DNA from 4 places in the Paraglaciecola sp. QJM3NY_14 genome. Region 2 is predicted to be linked to each of the others. Evidence: predicted binding sites of a transcription regulator. Region 2 holds the regulator's gene; each other region holds the start of a gene.

Region 1 (4,524 bases), 1.7 Mb from region 2:
CACAGAGCGAGATCGCTGATCCCCGTGCGGGTTTTACAACTTGTGTACACCACGCGGTAGCCAATATTTCGATAAATTTGTAATTGTTCTTCAACATGTTCACGTTCAGCTGCACTTAACAATTCTACTTTGTTGAGCAAGATAACGGGTTCTATTCCAACGTCTTCTGAGGCCACTAAGTAGCGATCGATAATGTTTAAAGACAGGGCCGGTATGACCGAACTCACGATTATGATTTGATCAATGTTGGCGGCCACGGGTTTTACGCCGTCGTAAAAATCGGGGCGCGTGAGCACCGATTTACGGTCTTGCACTATTTCAATTACGCCACTGATGCTTTCAGTGCCGTCTTTGCCTGGGCGAAATAGCACATCGTCGCCACACACTACACTTAGCACGGTGCGGCGGATGTGACAGCGATGAATATTGCCGTCCTTGTCTTCCACGTCGGCATGCTTACCGAAACGGCCGGTCACTCGACCGGATTGCTGATCTTCTAATTGATCGTCGGTGGGGGTGGTTGCCGGCTCAGCTAACCGCTTTGTGCGATTATGTGAGACTTGTCGACGTTGTTTATGGGTAAGTTTTGGTTTTTTCGCCACAGGTGAATATCTGCATTTGCTTCTAATATCTAGTATTATGGTAACGTTAGCTCGATCGGAATTATAGCAATTCCGTACAACAACTTAATTTAGCGCGATTTTAGGAGAAACCATGGCGGTGGATGCACAAAACCTTGTTTGGATTGATATGGAAATGACGGGATTGCATCCTGAAGTAGATGTGGTGCTGGAAATAGCCACTATCGTGACGGACGCCAACTTAAATATATTGGCTGAAGGGCCGGTACTTGCGATCCACCAATCTGACGACGTGCTCAACAACATGAACCAATGGTGTATCGACACCCACGGCAAATCGGGATTAACCGAGCGCTGCCGTAAAAGTACGGTAGACGAGCAGACCGCAGTGGCCGAGACCATCCGCTTTCTCGAAAAATACGTGCCTAAGGGGGCTTCGCCATTATGCGGTAATACCATAGGTCAAGACCGCCGCTTTATGGTGAAGTATATGCCGGAGCTTGAAGACTACTTCCACTATCGCAATATTGATGTAAGCACCCTAAAAGAATTAGTTAAGCGCTGGAAACCAGAAGTACTAGAAGGTTTCAGCAAGAAAGGCGTGCATTTAGCACTAGATGACATTCGCGAGTCGATTGCAGAGCTCGTGTTTTATCGTCAACACATATTCAATATTTAAAGTGAAAATACCCGCTTTGCGCTTTTCTTCAGCGTAATGCCGATAAACTGAGCACTCAAGCTAAACAATTTCGTATAAATGCAATTTAGGGCTTGCGTCCCACGCTAGTTTTTGTAAAATGCGCACCCGCTGTTGATGACAGCGGATGATTTTGTCACAAATCATGATGCGATGCGGGAATAGCTCAGTGGTAGAGCACAACCTTGCCAAGGTTGGGGTCGCGAGTTCGAATCTCGTTTCCCGCTCCAAATTTGAACGTGTTAGAAGTAACGGACAATTGTTACTTAGTATGCGACCCCAAGGGTCACGACTACGCGGTTGCCGTAACGCGGTTAGCGCTCCAAATTTGTAAGTGATAAAGTCAAAAATACATACCAAGCACAACATCAGTATGCGGGAATAGCTCAGTGGTAGAGCACAACCTTGCCAAGGTTGGGGTCGCGAGTTCGAATCTCGTTTCCCGCTCCAAATTTAAGAAATATCTCAACGTTCTGTATGGCTTAACCTTTCCAAGGTTGAGGTCACGATCGAGCGTCGACCGCAAAGCGGTTAGCTGATATGAGTCTCGTTTCCCGTAACGCGGTTATCGCTTCAATTTCAAGAAATATCTCAACGTTCTGCATAGCTTAACCTTTCCAAAGTTGAGGCCACGATCGAGCGTCGACCGCAACGCGGTTATTCAAACCTAAGATTCCTCCAGGGCCTTTTTTGTGCTCTGTATATTATCAATTTCACTGAAAACCTGTGCACACATAAATAGCGCGTCAATAATCTGTACTCCAAAACAAAGTCCGTCAAAATGTAGTGCGCCAAAATGTAGCGCTGGCTGTCTCATGCGCGTTATTTGTGCACCATAGTGAATCATCTAGGTTTAAGGTAGACGAGATAAATCACTGAAAGTATTGTATTTATTATTTTGGCATAAGATTTGTAAAGAGCTTAGCGAGTTCGGGTGATTTTGCCCTCTCAAACAAATTAATTCTGACGACGGCGTCTAGTGTTTCTACTTTTTAGTGGAAAGACTGACGCCGTTTTTTTTTGTTTGTTTGAAAGGTCAAAATTAACGAAATACCCGAACCATTTTAATCACTGGCTAAACACATACACTTAAACGGGGTTCAAAATGGCTTATTTATTACCATCAGAGTTTGCCACCAAAATGGTAGACGCAGGGGAAGCAAAGATATTCATGTCAACACGAGATACCCTCATTCGTGCTTACATGGCAGGCGCTATATTGGCATTGGCAGCAGTATTTGCCATCACTATCGCGGTACAAACAGGGGTGTTTTTGATCGGTGCAATCTTGTTCCCGGTGGGTTTTTGTATGCTTTATCTTATGGGCTTTGACTTACTAACAGGTGTATTTGTCTTGACGCCATTGGCACTGCTCGATAAACGGCCCGGCGTCACCATTCAAGGTGTATTGCGCAACTGGGGATTAGTCTTTATCGGTAATTTCTGCGGTGCGTTAACCGTTGCTATCATGATGGCGTTTATTTTTACGTATGGTTTTAACACTGACCCAGGTGCTATTGGTAAGAAAGTCGCATCAATCGGCGAAGCGCGTACCTTAGGTTACGCTGAGTTTGGTACTGCTGGTTGGTTCACTATTTTCATTCGCGGTATGCTGTGTAACTGGATGGTGTCATTAGGCGTGGTGGGTGCAATGATCTCAACTCACGTAAGCGGTAAAGTTATCGCCATGTGGATGCCTATCTTCTTGTTCTTCTTTATGGGCTTTGAGCATTCCGTGGTTAACATGTTCTTATTCCCTTTCAGCATCATCTTAGGTGGCGATTTCTCGGTGATGGATTACCTAGTATGGAATGAAATTCCAACGGCCCTTGGTAACTTAGTCGGTGGTTTAGCCTTTACTGGATTAACCTTGTATAGCACGCACGTGCGTACCGGTAAAAAACGTGATTTGCCTTATAGCAAACGCTCTGACGTAGCTGCAAGCTCAGTCGCTGAGCATGCATCTCGCTAAGTTAACAGTCGGCCAGCAGTCTATTGCTGGCCTTAAATCTGTTAATCAAGATTACTGTGGTAGTCACAGTGCGAACGATGCCCAAGGTCGATTAAAAGGCCAAGTATTAGCCATGGCCGATGGCATCGGTAGCAGCAGCGTTAGTCAAGTGGCGAGTAAAGCCGCAGTGAACAGTTTTTTACAAGACTACTATGCAACCTCTGAAGCTTGGTCTGTTGAAACGTCTGCTAAGCGGGTCTTGCAATCGATTAACGCTTGGCTGCACGGTTACACCAAGCAAAGCGAATTTCGCTACGATATAGAGAAGGGCTATGTTTGCACCTTCAGTGCCATCATCTTTAAAGAGCGTACGGCGCACATTTTTCACGTGGGGGATGCCCGCGTCTACTTATTACGTAACGGTGTGCTGGAACAACTGTCGAATGACCACCGCCAGTATGCTGCTCAAGGGCAAAGCTATTTGAGTCGAGCACTGGGCATGCATAGCCAGTTAGACATCGATTATACGAGTGTGGCACTTTGCCAAGAAGATGTATTCATTCTCTGTACTGACGGGGTGCATGAGTTTCTTCCCCCACAAGATTTATTAGCCTCTCTTGCATCAATTCAAACGCTAACTGATCCAGAGTCAATTAATGCGTTAGCAGGCGCTCTGGTTCAAACCGCGCTCGATAAGGGCAGTGACGACAACCTTTCTTTGCAGCTCGCCTATATTAGTGAATTAAGCCAAACCCAAGACAAGCCAATAACCGAAGGCATGCTCGCCTTGCCCTTACCGCCTGTACTACATGTCGGTGAGCAGTTGGATGGCTATAGAGTAGTGCGTTTATTGCATGTGTCTGCTCGTAGTCACGTGTATTTAGTTGAAGACGAGAGAACGCATAAGCAGTGGGTCTTAAAAACACCCTCTGTCGATTTGTCCGATAGCGATGAGTACTTAGAACGCTTTTGCCTTGAAGAGTGGATAGGCAGGCGTATTCATAACGCACATGTGTTGCACGTACCTCCTGCAGAACACCCCAAGCAGTATATTTACTGCGTCGCTGAATATGTTGAGGGTCAGTCTCTGAGCCAGTGGTTAACGGACAACCCTAAACCTGATTTAGAAGTCGTGAGAGGCATTATTGAGCAGGTGGCCAAAGGGCTACAGGCATTTCATCGTCTGGACATGCTGCATCAAGATATTCGACCTGAAAATATCATGATCGACAGAAAAGGCACGGTGAAAATTATCGACTTTGGCTCAACCACCGTCGCAGGCTTGCAAGAAGTCG
Region 2 (4,524 bases):
CCAAAGACGGTACTTTGTATGAAGACAATCGGATCCAATTAGAGAATAATGTCGAGATACGTAATCAAGATGAGCAAGGATTTGCTCGTAGCATTCGCACGGACTTCATCGAGATAAACTTGATCGATAAAACCATGGTGTCTGACCAACCAGTAAAAATATTTGGCCAGCACTATGTCATCAACAGTAACGGTTTTAAAGCCAATTTAACGACCCAACAATATGAGCTACTTGATCATGTGCAAACCATTTATCAACCTCAGCCTTAGCTTAGTTGCCTTAGCAACATTAGCATTTTCCCCATTAAGCATGGCTGGCAAAGAAGATTTCACGCAAGCGATAAAAGTGGACTCGAAGTTTCAGTTCGGGGACGGTAAAACTAAAAAATCTATCTTTCGAGAAGACGTGCACATCAATCAAGGTAGTTTGAATGTGTATGCCGATGAAGTAGAAGTCGACGCGAGTAAAGGCGAAGGTAACGAAGTTTTCATCGCGACGGGTAGCCCGGCTAAATACTCTCAACAACAAGAGCAAGGGGGCAGTATTGAGGCATCAGCCAATCGCATTGAATATCGCAGAGATTTACGCACACTAACCTTAGAAGGCAATGCACAGCTGAAGCAGAACAATAGCAGTGTAAAGGGTGAGTCGATAGTGTTTAACATGGAACTTGAACAAATTGTCGCGCAAGGAGAGAGCGAGAGTGAAAATAGCGGCCGAGTCACGACTATTTTTCAACCAGCCAAGAAATCAGCGAGCAGTAAAAAGCAAACTGACGCGAAAAAGTCCAGTGATGCTGAAGTCAAACCAAAACAGGATGAAACTCCATAATGGCGACGTTAAAAGCCTCGCATTTGGCTAAATCCTATAAATCACGTCAAGTTGTGCGTGATGTCAGTCTAGAAGTGTCCACTGGCCAAATTGTCGGTTTACTTGGTCCAAACGGTGCAGGTAAAACAACCACGTTTTATATGATTGTCGGTTTGGTTCCCTTAGATAAGGGAGAAATCAGTATTGATCAGCAAGATCTTACCCTACAGCCCATGCACATGCGCGCTCGTTTAGGGATTGGTTACTTACCCCAAGAAGCCTCTATTTTTCGAAAACTGACAGTCCATCAAAACTTGATGGCTATCTTGCAGACACGCAAAGAGCTCAGTGCAGAACAAAGAGAACAGCAAGCGGATTCATTACTCGATGAGTTCAATATAAATCATATTCGTAACAGTGCTGGTATGAGTTTGTCTGGAGGTGAACGCCGCCGGGTAGAAATAGCGCGGGCACTGGCAGCCGATCCAGAATTTATTCTGCTCGATGAGCCGTTTGCCGGTGTTGATCCTATTTCAGTTAATGATATTAAAAAAATTATTCAACATTTACGTGACCGTGGTATTGGTGTTTTGATAACCGACCACAATGTAAGAGAGACACTCGATGTGTGTGAGAAAGCTTACATTGTTAGTCATGGTGAACTCATCGCTTCTGGCACGGCAGAAGAAGTATTAAGTGATCAACGTGTAAGAGATGTATACCTAGGCGAACAATTCAGGCTATAGTTAAGCTGAAAAAGCCGCTCATTTTATCGAGATTATACTCAGGCGCTTGGTGAGACATTTACAGTCAATCGAATCAACCACAGCATATTTTTTAGTTTGCAACGGACAGAATAAAGAAGTAAATGAAACCCTCTTTACAATTAAAATTTAGTCAATCACTCACTATGACGCCACAGTTACAGCAAGCTATTCGTTTGTTGCAATTGTCTACGTTAGATTTACAGCAAGAAATTCAAGAAGCCTTGGATTCCAACCCGCTGTTGGAAGTTGAAGAGCCTACGGATCAGGAATCCGGCGATAGTGCGTTAAATGACAATTCCCTCGACCCGTCTTCTAAAGATACCAATGAAATAGTTGATACTAGCAGTGACAACTTAGACTCAAGTGAAGCGTTCGAGAAAAACGAAATCCCAGAAGACTTACCTACGGATACCACTTGGGATGAGTACATCAGTGCTTCTTCCGCACCTGCCTCTAGCATATCCAGTGGTGCCGGCGGTGATGACGAACAAATCTTTCAAGGCGAAACCACAGATAACATTCAAGATCATTTGCTGTGGCAAATGCGTTTAACCCATTTTAGTGATACCGATGTCGCGATTGCGACAGCGATCATTGATTCTATCGATGAGTCTGGTTATTTAACCATGAGCGCTGAAGACGTTCTGGCCAGCATGGATGATGAAGAAATAGAGCTCGATGAAGTGGAATGCGTACTTAAGCGTATTCAAATGTTCGACCCAATTGGGTCTGGCTCTCGTACACCACAAGAATGCTTGCTAGTGCAATTGCGTCAGTTTGCTCCTGATACACCCTGGTTAGAAGAAGCGAAGACCTTGATTGGAGACTATGCCGACCTTTTGGCAAGCAAGGATTACCGTACTTTGATGCGTAAATCTCGCCTTAAAGAGGATGATTTGCGTGAGGTCATGCGTTTACTAAAAACGCTCAATCCGCGTCCAGGCAGCGCCTTGATCAAAGGTGAAGCAGAATACGTTATACCTGATGTGTCAGTGAGTAAGAAAAATGGCCGTTGGACAGTAGAGCTTAACCCAGACAGCCTACCCAAATTGAACGTTAATCAACAGTATGCTGCAATGAGTCGTAGCGCGAAAAACACCAGTGATAGTCAATTTATTCGCTCACACATGCAAGAAGCCAAATGGTTTATTAAAAGTGTTGAGAGCCGAAACGATACCTTATTGAAAGTGTCAAACTGTATAGTACAGCAGCAAATGGGCTTCTTTGAACATGGGCCTGAGATGATGAAGCCTATGGTACTAAATGACGTAGCCGAAATGGTGGATATGCATGAATCTACAATTTCTCGTGTTACCACCCAAAAATATATGCATACCCCTAGAGGTATATTTGAGCTGAAATATTTCTTCTCGAGCCATGTTGCAACTGAGACAGGCGGAGAGTGCTCGTCAACGGCGATACGCGCATTGATTAAAAAGCTGGTCGCAGCTGAAAAACCAAGCAAGCCGTTAAGTGACAGCAAGATTGCTCAATTGTTGGCCGATCAAGGCATCATGGTCGCTCGGCGAACAATAGCAAAGTACCGGGAATCTCTGATGATACCCCCGTCGAACCAACGAAAAAGCCTATTGTAGGCTGATTAAAGAAGGAAGAGGCGATATGCAAATTAATATTACTGGTCACCATGTGGATGTAACCGATTCACTAAAAGATTATGTCGATACTAAATTTACCAAGCTCGAGCGACACTTCGATCAGATCAACAATGTTCACGTCATTCTCAATGTAGAAAAGCTCAACCAAAAAGCGGAAGCGACAATACATTTGAATGGGGCAGATGTATTTGCCACCATGGAACACAACGACATGTATGCGGCAATAGATGGCCTAATCGATAAACTCGATCGGCAAGTTATCAAGCATAAAGAAAAAGCTAAACGCCATTAACCCATCAGGTAAATAATGGAAATATCAAATATTCTTCACCCTGACTGCGTCGTATGCGCAGTTCAGGGGTCTAGCAAAAAGCGCATTTTAGAGCTTATTAGTCAATTGGCATCTGAGCACCTTGTTGAAGTAGACCAAGCGACCATTTTATCCAGTTTAGCGGGGCGCGAGAAAATGGGGTGTACGGGCATTGGTGGTGGTATAGCACTGCCACATGGCCGTATAAAAGGGCTAGAGTCCGCCCTAGGCGTGCTTGTAACGTGCCAACCTCCGGTCCAGTATGACGCCATCGATAACATGCCAGTGGATATCTTCTTTGCTATTTTAGTACCAGAGGAAAAGGCCCAAGAGCACCTACAAACCTTGTCGGCGATAGCCAAAAAATTCGTTGATAAAGACATTTTAAATCGTTTGCGCAGTGCAACCACAGACCAAGAATTATTTCAGGTACTCAGTTAATTATGAAGCTTATTATCATCAGTGGGCGTTCAGGCTCAGGGAAGTCCATCGTTTTACGTTCACTGGAAGATTTAGGCTATTACTGCGTTGATAATATCCCCGTCAATTTATTGCCTACTTTGACCCATACCGTCGCTGACGAGTACGATCAGGTCGCGGTCAGCATTGACGTGCGAAATTTACCCAAAGATCCCAACGAATTGGTGGAAATACTCGACTACTTGCCGTCAACGTGGGAAATGACCATATTGTATTTGGATGCCAGCGATGACGTACTGATTAAGCGTTTCAGTGAAACCCGCCGCTTGCACCCGTTGTCTAAGCAAAACAAATCCTTGTCTGGTGCTATTCAAGCAGAAAGCCAGTTATTGGCGCCGATAGCCGAACGTGCAGATTTATATATAGACACAGATCAATTATCAATTCACCAGCTGGCCGAATTGGTGCGCGAGCGAATATTAGGTAAAAAAAGCTCGCGCTTAGTTTTGGTTTTTGAAAGCTTTGGTTTTAAACACGGTATTCCTAAAGATGCGGATTATGTATTTGATGCGCGTTTCTTACCCAACCCGCACTGGGAGCC
Region 3 (4,524 bases), 2.2 Mb from region 2:
TCAAGCAATGCTCTAAGACTATCCGGTCCGCTGTCACCGATGATTTCACTGAGGGTAGGAGTGGATTCTGCTTTGGGCTTCGGTGCAGAAGCCAAACTGGACTCGGCGCGCTTAGGGCTTGCAGCTGGCTCTTTGTCATATGCAGCGACAATTTCCACGCCATTGCTTAGCTTTTTATTAGACATGATGACTGCGTCATCGCCCAACTCGTCTTTGACTTGTTTCAAAGCTTCGCGCATGTCTTTGCCATAAAAGCGTCTAATTTTCACAATTTACCCCTTGCTACTTGCATCTGGTGACGGACTATTGACCCACCGCACTGACTATTTTAATTTGTTTGTCATCTGGAATTTCTTGATATGACAACACATGCAAACCTTGTACTGCGTGTTTCAAGAACCTTGATAACACGGGGCGCAACATACCTGAAGTAAGTAACACGGCAGGTTCGCCCGCTAATTCTTGCTGTTGAGAAGCATCATTTAGTGACTTTTGTAAACGTTCAGCTAAACCAGGTTCTATTCCTGCGCCATCTCCTCCACCGGCTTGTAATGACTGGTGCAACATCTGTTCCAACTCTGGCGCCAAAGTTATGACTGGTAACTCAGCTTGTCCGCCGTTGATCTCTTGAATAATTAGGCGCTTAAGCGAGATACGCAGCGCCGACACTAATACATCAGGATCTTGACTCTTAGGTCCATACTCACACAAGGTTTGTACAATGGTGCGTAAATCACGGATAGGCACGCCTTCGTACAATAGCGTTTGCAGCACTTTAACCACGGTACTAAGTGACAAAATATCAGGCACTAAACCTTCGACTAATTTAGGGCTTTGCTTGGCAAGCATGTCCAGCAATTGCTGAACCTCTTCATGACCAAGTAGTTGATAGGCATTATTAGTCAGAAGTTGACTTAGGTGAGTCGCGACAACCGTGGCGCTATCCACAACGGTATAACCTAACGTTTGTGCATGCTCACGTTGGTTCGAGCGGATCCAAACGGCATCTAAGCCAAATGCAGGATCTTTTGTAACGGTTCCATCTAATTTGCCAAATACCTGACCTGGGTTAATCGCCAGTTCGTCGTCGTGGCTGATTTCGGCTTCGCCAACAGAGACCCCCAACATGGATATGGTGTAATTGTTAGGACTTAAATCTAAATTATCGCGAATATGAACTGGGGGAATAAGAAAGCCAAGCTCTTGAGACAATTTCTTACGAACCCCTTTAATACGTGTCAATAACTCGCCGCCTTGTGATTTATCTACCAGCGGGATCAAGCGGTAACCTACTTCTAAACCAATGGTGTCAACGTGTTGTACGTCATCCCAACCTAGTTCTTTAATTTCAGCAGGTTTTGGTGTGCCACGTTCTTTTTCAGGCGCCAATACTTCCGGCTGTGAGGCCAATTTCTTTTCGCTCCAGTGCTGGTAATAAGCATATCCGCCCACTAACGCACTAAACCCCAAGAAAGCCACATGCGGCATGCCCGGCACTATACCCATGACAAACAAAATACCACTGGTGATGTATAACGCTTGGCGATTACCTAATTGACGAGTGAGTTCTTGTCCCATTTCTTGGGAGTCGTTTTCACGAGTGACGATTATCGCTGTCGCTACAGACAACAATAACGAAGGAATTTGTGCAACTAGGCCATCACCTATGGTTAGCAATGTATAAATCTCGACGGCCTGCCCGAAGGCTAAGTCGTGTTGAAAAATGCCAATGAATAAACCGCCCACTATGTTGATCAACATAATGAATAACCCTGCAACCGCATCCCCTTTTACGAATTTAGACGCACCGTCCATTGAGCCATAGAAGTCGGCTTCACTGGTCACTTCAAACCGGCGTTTACGGGCTTCATCTTGGTCGATAAAACCTGCGTTTAAATCTGCATCAATGGCCATTTGCTTACCTGGCATTGCATCTAACGTAAAGCGTGCGCTCACTTCTGAGATACGTCCAGCACCTGCGGTCACCACTTTAAAGTTAATAATCAACAGAATGGCAAATACCACAATACCCACAGCGTAGTTACCACCAATAACCACTTCGCCAAATGCTTGGATCACTTTCCCCGCCGCATCACCGCCTTCGTGCCCTTCCAGCAAAACAATCCGTGTTGATGCCACATTCAAGGCTAAGCGCAGTACAGTGGCAATTAGCAGAACGAGTGGGAAAATTCCGAAGTCGACGGGCTTCTTAGTGAAAACAGACACTAAGATAATGACCAGTGATAAAGCAATATTAAAGCTAAACAGCACGTCGAGAAGAAACGCTGGCATGGGTAAAATAACCATTCCCATGATGGCCAACAATACAAGAGGCGCACCAAGTCCAGACATAACAGACTGAAATTGATTTTTGTCGAAACGATTAAGATAAGCTGTTAGTTGCATAGCGCGTATTTTTTGACACCTGACGGACGTTTTACTTCATAAAGCAACTACCGCGCCAAATGAGGTAAAACACCCCTACGCCATGCATTAATCTTTAGTCTAACCGCAGGCTGGTGAGACTTTAGCGCCTCAATTCGTAAGGGATAGGAAGGTTTGTGGGTACTGACTTAGGACGTTTTCCCTTGCCATTTTTGTAGGCTTTTAGTTGAAAGACATAAGCCAAAATTTGCGCCACGGCCATGAATAGCTTAGCCGGGATCTCAGACTCCACTTCAGTAGAGTAATAAATTGCTCGAGCCAACATGGGCGATGCGACAATAGGCACTTCATGTGCGTCGGCTATTTTACGTATATGCATCGCCATTTCATCGACCCCTTTGGCAACGAGCACGGGTGCTCGGGTGCCTTGTTGGTCATATTTCAAGGCGATGGAATAATGCGTCGGGTTCGTTACCACCACATCGGCCGTAGGTACTTCTTGCATCATACGGTTTGCAGCAGCTTGAAATTGTAATCGACGAATACGGTTTTTAACCTGTGGGTCACCTTCAGCGTTTTTGTTTTCGTCTTTCACTTCCTGTTTCGACATTTTCATTTCTTTGTTGTGCTTGTAACTTTGATACGGCACATCAAACGCCGCGATAGGAATAAGTGCGCAGCACATCATGAGAAATGCCCATGATATTAAGTCCATCGCATGAAATAAGTTTTGTGGATACAGCTCTAAATCAAGGTGTAAAGCTTCATCCTTAAATACCAACATAGCGACATAAGCCATGCCCATCACCACTATCACTTTGGCTATCGCTTTAAGCAATTCAACTAACCCATTCATACCAAACATACGCTTAAAGCCAGCGAGCGGATTGAGCTTATTGGCTTTAGGTGCCGCACCCTGCCAGGTGAAATTGTAGCCACCAAGCGCAATATTGCCGTAAATGCCCGCTGCGGTAATGATGACCATGTACAGCATAACGGGCGTAGCGACTGTTTCGATCGCTGAGCCCCATGCTTGAAACATATGCGTAAAGTCATAGGTTTCATCACGCGATAGAGTAAATGTGCGCTGAGTAACTAGGTAAATCGCCTTGGCAATTTGCCCTCCCATCATGATGAACGCAGCAGCGCTAAAGACTAAAACAAGGGCCGTCGAGAGTTCTTTGGATCGCGCGACTTGGCCCTTTTTTCTGGAGTCGGTGATCTTTTTGGATGTGGGGTCTTCTGTTTTTTCATTAGCGTCAGACATAAACCGCCTCCTTTAAGGACAAACTCTAACAAGTTGACACATCATTTGCTGAGCTCTATCCCACTGTACTTCAAAGTGGTAAGTGAAATTATCCATGGTGATCCAGATAATCACCAACCCCATGATTTGCGCGATACTGAAACCCAGACTAAAAATGTTCAATTGCGGCGCCGCCTTGGTCATAACACCGAACGCCAAGTTAACAATCAATAAAGATACAATCGGCGCTAAAGACAAGGTCACGGCGGAAATAAACATCCAACCAGCCCAATGGGCGATTTCTTTAAATTGCTCTGGCTGAAGCCACGCTTCTCCTACTGGAAATGCAGTAAAGCTCATCACCACCATACGGATCATGGCTAAATGGCCATCTAGTGCCCAAAAGAGCAGAGTCGCTAGAATTAAGTAGAACTGACCTACCGCGGGTACATTGATGCCATTGACTGGGTCGACGATGGAAGCAAATCCAAGCCCTGTTTGCATCGCCACGACTTGCCCTGCCAATACAAAGGTATTCAGCACCATGGTTGAAATAAACCCCAAGGAAATACCGATAATAAGTTGCTGGATCACCAACACGAAAGTACTTACTGAGAGTATTTCTACAACCGGCACAGGTGGTATAACAGGCAAAATAATGAAAGTAATAAACAGCGTCAATAAAGCGCGTACAGTAGTTGGAACTGTTTTCGCACTCAAGCCAACCATGGTCGCCAACATGCCCGATATACGCATGAATGGCAGTAACATGTCACCCATGAACTGAGTGATAATGTCGGCGGAAAACGCCATGCTAACCCACCACTTCCGGGATACGCTCTACCATAGTGAAGGTGAAGTCCATTAACTGCTGTACTAGCCAATGTCCACCC
Region 4 (4,524 bases), 890 kb from region 2:
ACATTATTGAACGCTTATTCCCGAAAATTGAAGAGCCAGACGAGGCTGATACGATTGCAGAACAGCGTGTCGATACAGCACCAGATTTCGACCAGATTTACCCTAATAGCCAAGCTATTCGATCGACGAGCAGCGGATATGTACAAACCTTGGACATAGACCAGCTACGAGCCTTGAGTGAAAACAGTGATATGGCGCTGAGCGTACATTACATGCCAGGGGACTTTGTAATGCGAGGCTCTGTGATCGCCATCGCTTATTTTAATGGTGCTACGCTTTCTTGCCAACCTAGCAAGATTACCGAATTGGTGCGTTTAGGCTCTCATCGCACCCCAGTACAGGACGTGGAGTTTGCAATCCGTCAATTGGTTGAGATTGCCGTTCGCGCCTTATCACCCGGTATTAACGACCCGTATTCAGCTGTAACCGTGGTAGACAAGCTTAGCGCTGTGTTGTGCACACTCACCGACAAACCCTTTCCGCCAACTATCTACGAGGACGACCAAGGCATAACTCGACTTCAATGCAAGCCCGTGGCTTTCACTGGGTTGGGTGAAGCGGCGTTTAATCAGATCCGCCAATATTCGAAAGACAGCCTAGCAGTCACCATTCGTTTACTGGAAGGCTTAAGCAGTATTTTGCGTTTTAGCCGGAGCCCCGAGCATAAACAGTTCGTTCGCCAACAGGCCGCTATGATTGAACAAATACAGAGTAGCTCACAATTAGCTGAGCATGACTGGTTGGATATAAAGCGCCGCCTAGATGATATAAAGCGCCACCTAGACAGTGACAGCAGCTAACAGAGTCTTGCAACGATCAGCAAAGCGTAGTGACAGGCAGTCAGTAACGGCTGCAAACAGCGTTGAAAATATTTCACGTTAATCTGCTCTATCTCACTTCCCTTCTTGTTTATTCTATACATATCAACTGGTTACTTTTTGGCATGGTATTCGAATAGGTTAGTTCACATGTTCACCGCGTTGTCTTGCTCAAAGTCAGCGCTCCAACAGAAGGACTGATTTATGAATTCATCAACATTCGCTACGCCAACAATACCGACTCCAGGATTCGGCACATACCGCCTTAAAGGGGATGATGCCAAACTGGCGGTAGAGAACGCGCTTGATGTGGGTTACCGTCATATTGATACCGCACAAGCTTATGAAAATGAAGCTGAAGTGGGTGATGCTATTTCCGCCTCTAAAATCTCTAGAGGTGAGCTCTTCGTCACGACTAAAGTGTGGTTTGATAACCTCAGTGCCGATAAATTTATAACGAGCGTGCAAAATAGTCTGACTCAGCTCAATACCGATTATGTTGACTTACTGCTCATTCACTGGCCGTCACCGGACAACAAGGTATCGATGGCAGAATATCTTAAGGAACTAAAGGCGTGTAAAGAGCGCGGTCTGACGAGACATATCGGTGTGTCCAATTTCACCCAAAGCCAGCTTGATGAAGCCCTGTCGATTTTAGGTAAAGATCATATTCTGACCAATCAAATCGAGGTACATCCTAACTTTCAAAACAAAGAGCTGGTGGCATACTGCCAACGCAACAACATTCAAGTAACCGCATACATGCCCTTAGGTGTGGGTAAAGTGATGGAAAATGACATACTGAATGACATCGCCAGTGCCCACGATACAACACCATCCGCGGTCGCATTAGCGTGGTTAAGTCATAAGAAAATCGTGGCGATCCCTTCATCCACCAATGTGAACCACATGCGTGACAATCTCACGGCTAAGCAAATGATGTTAACTGCCGAAGAAATCGAAAAAATCGATGGCATTGAACCTCAAGAACGTATTGTTGACCCTGATTTCGCACCAGACTGGTAAAGATACCTATTACGTGCTCACGAAAGTCTTAACCTGAGGTTGATTTGTACCAGCCCCTGTAAATCATTAATCGTTCAGCGAAAAATAAAAAACGCCTCTGCCTCTTTTGAGTTAGAGGCGTTTTCATGTGTGTAGTAGGGCCATTTTACGTTTTAATGCTTACTCAACCTTCAACCTTCAACCCTCAAGTGAAATTGGTCAGAAAGTCTCAGTATTATTAAAGAATTATTTACAAGTCTCTGGTAATAAATTTCACGAGTGATGGTGTGAAAATGTGATTGAGATGGAGTAAAGTTATTTGAAATCAACGATTTAATTGGTTGGCATTGAATTAGCATTAATTACTTCGAATCTTAAAAAGGAGATATTTATGAAAAATTCAATCATTTCAGTATTAGTAGCCGCCACACTTGGTACAGCCTCTCTAGCTGCGAATGCAGAGAATACTTGGAAAGATACAGCGGGCGACGCTTGGATTGACGGTAAAGCCGAAACCACATTAATGCTTAATGGCAACCTTGACTCGTTTGACATCAATACAGATGTTAAAAACGGCAAAGTCACCCTAACAGGTAAAGTTGACCGCGAAGTCGACAAAGCGCTAGCGTCAGAGCTCGTTATGTCACTTGATGGTGTAACCGATGTCGATAATCAGTTGACGGTTATTCAAGAGTTAGATGAAGAGCAAGACGGCGAAGTCATGCAGACTCTTAACGATGCGAAAATTGAAACGGTAGTAAAAACCCGTTTAATGTTTGAATCAGAAGTGAGCGGCTTGGAAATTGAAGTCGAATCAAAAATGGGTGAAGTGACCCTTTCTGGCACGGTTGATACAGACGCAGAGCGCCAGTTGGCGATCAAGATTGCTGAGAATACCAACGACGTAAAAACCGTTGTTGATATGCTGAAAACCACAGAGCAAGGCGGCAACGCATAGAACTAGTGTTACAAAGCTAAATAGAACACCCGCTTCGGCGGGTGTTTTTTTGCCTAGAGTTTATGATGGTCTACAAATATTAATTAGCTTTCTTAATATTTGAATCAAAAACTGAGCGGCTTAGAGTTTTTATATAGACACCCATGTTAAACAGCGGCACTTGTGGCGGCGAAGCATGGGGTTACTTGAGGACGTGAATGGCCAGTTTTACAAGGACATCCATGTTAAATTCTTGCAAAATCGTCTTTGTTTTTTTGGCTAGCAAGAATTAACTTACAGCTAAGCACTCCCTCTTTTAACCTGGGTGGCTGGGGACTTTATTGGGAGATTTGACTGCGAAGATAGAGAAGGGAAAAAAACAGTCTTTTACGGACATGCAAGAGGCACAAGATGTTGCGTATCGTGTGAATTTGGTCAGGCCAGGTTTATGCGCGCCTTAACAACTCTTTTGCTTTGGTCATTCCTCGCAGACGTTGATGATGGGTATGGCGTTTAAATGCATTCATCATTTGCTCCGCACCGGCTGCGTAGCAGAAGTGTTTTTCGAACTCAGTGGTTAAGGTTAGCCATTGAGCAGCATCTAAGCCTAATCTTTGTAGAATAGGGCTGTTAGTGTTATCGATATGACCGGCCTTATCATCTCGAATGCAGCGGCCTGTCGTGTCTACCAATTCACAATAGTCTTTTAGCGAATACGCGATGCCTCGAGGCATTTCTTCATGAGGATTACCTACAAACGGCATTAAAGCACTCGGTTGCTCTCGTTTATTTTTAACCGCCTGAGTACGTTTTTTAATACTGGTGTGCTTTGACGTTTCGGGTGTTTTTGCCATTTTTGAACGAATGGGGTTTAAATCTACATAGGCCATACACGCTAATACTGCACTCTCATCTAGTAGTGCTTGTGATTTAAATCGACCCTCCCAGAAACGACCAGTGCAGCCATCCTCTTTATTGGCTTCGCGAGCAATATATTCATTCAAGTCACGCATAAACCAGCTTATGTCGTATAAACGTTGCCGATAGGTTTCAACGGTTTCATCAAAGGTGATTAGCTCGCCTTGGCTCAGCGTATCGCCGTTCATGAACTTCTGAGTCAGCAATGTGCCTTTGTGCAGCTTGTGATAGCGCCTCAACACTTCATCGTTATCCCAGTTATCGGCCAAGGCTTTATCTACACAAAGCACCACGTGCGTGTGATTATTCATAACCGCATAAGCACAAATGTCGATGGCGAATACCGTAGACAAAAACAATAAACGCGCTTCAACCCAGCCTCGGCGATGCTCGTAACTTTGCCCAGAATGCGCATCGACTCCGCACAAGAAAGAACGCCGCACACACCGGGAAACACAATGGTAATAAGGGGTATCGATTAAACTGATTTGGCTTTTTCGAGGTTGAGGCATAATCCATCTACCTGACAGAATAAAACACAAATTAAGTGTAGTTCAGCCCTGAAAATTGACCATTTTTATCATGGGTGTCTTGATTACTGTCTTGATTACTGTTTCATGGGTGTCTTGATTACTGTTATCATGGGTGTCTTGATTACTGTTATCATGGGTGTCTTGATTACTGTTATCATGGGTGTCTTGATTACTGTTATCGTTAGATAGCAAGTGATTGAAACATATCGTCATTCTCGTAGCTATGCCTTTTGGTGGTAATTAATTTAACCTGTGCAATGCATTGCATCTCATGCTAAAACACCTCATCGAACGAGAGGTAGGAGCTCTAAAT

Evidence for each region. Region 2 encodes sigma-54, which starts transcription at its own class of promoters, with help from an activator protein. Its sites were predicted from a motif close to GTTGGCACGNNNNTNGNNT; they were not measured.
Region 1: the regulator sigma-54 is predicted to act here: its motif matches at 2,176-2,194, upstream of AC0VYA_RS17550 (formate/nitrite transporter family protein).
Region 3: the regulator sigma-54 is predicted to act here: its motif matches at 2,448-2,466, upstream of flhA (flagellar biosynthesis protein FlhA).
Region 4: the regulator sigma-54 is predicted to act here: its motif matches at 2,164-2,182, upstream of AC0VYA_RS20995 (BON domain-containing protein).

The regions. Positions count from the first base shown of each region.
Region 1 is NZ_CM149664.1:4,098,210-4,102,733, reverse strand. Features, by position in the region: gene rsgA (small ribosomal subunit biogenesis GTPase RsgA) at 1-602, opposite strand, end outside; gene orn (oligoribonuclease) at 715-1,260, shown strand; tRNA gene AC0VYA_RS17560 (tRNA-Gly) at 1,434-1,508, shown strand; tRNA gene AC0VYA_RS17555 (tRNA-Gly) at 1,654-1,728, shown strand; gene AC0VYA_RS17550 (formate/nitrite transporter family protein) at 2,384-3,250, shown strand; gene AC0VYA_RS17545 (bifunctional protein-serine/threonine kinase/phosphatase) at 3,237-4,524, shown strand, end outside.
Region 2 is NZ_CM149664.1:665,724-670,247, forward strand. Features, by position in the region: gene lptC (LPS export ABC transporter periplasmic protein LptC) at 1-269, shown strand, start outside; gene lptA (lipopolysaccharide transport periplasmic protein LptA) at 310-831, shown strand; gene lptB (LPS export ABC transporter ATP-binding protein) at 831-1,556, shown strand; gene AC0VYA_RS02915 (RNA polymerase factor sigma-54) at 1,679-3,172, shown strand; gene hpf (ribosome hibernation promoting factor) at 3,198-3,485, shown strand; gene ptsN (PTS IIA-like nitrogen regulatory protein PtsN) at 3,501-3,944, shown strand; gene rapZ (RNase adapter RapZ) at 3,947-4,524, shown strand, end outside.
Region 3 is NZ_CM149664.1:3,595,973-3,600,496, forward strand. Features, by position in the region: gene flhF (flagellar biosynthesis protein FlhF) at 1-269, opposite strand, end outside; gene flhA (flagellar biosynthesis protein FlhA) at 304-2,406, opposite strand; gene flhB (flagellar biosynthesis protein FlhB) at 2,528-3,652, opposite strand; gene fliR (flagellar biosynthetic protein FliR) at 3,665-4,444, opposite strand; gene fliQ (flagellar biosynthesis protein FliQ) at 4,446-4,524, opposite strand, start outside.
Region 4 is NZ_CM149664.1:4,899,516-4,904,039, reverse strand. Features, by position in the region: gene AC0VYA_RS21005 (DUF2254 domain-containing protein) at 1-800, shown strand, start outside; gene dkgB (2,5-didehydrogluconate reductase DkgB) at 1,023-1,844, shown strand; gene AC0VYA_RS20995 (BON domain-containing protein) at 2,215-2,781, shown strand; gene AC0VYA_RS20990 (transposase) at 3,207-4,190, opposite strand; gene AC0VYA_RS20985 (hypothetical protein) at 4,233-4,424, opposite strand.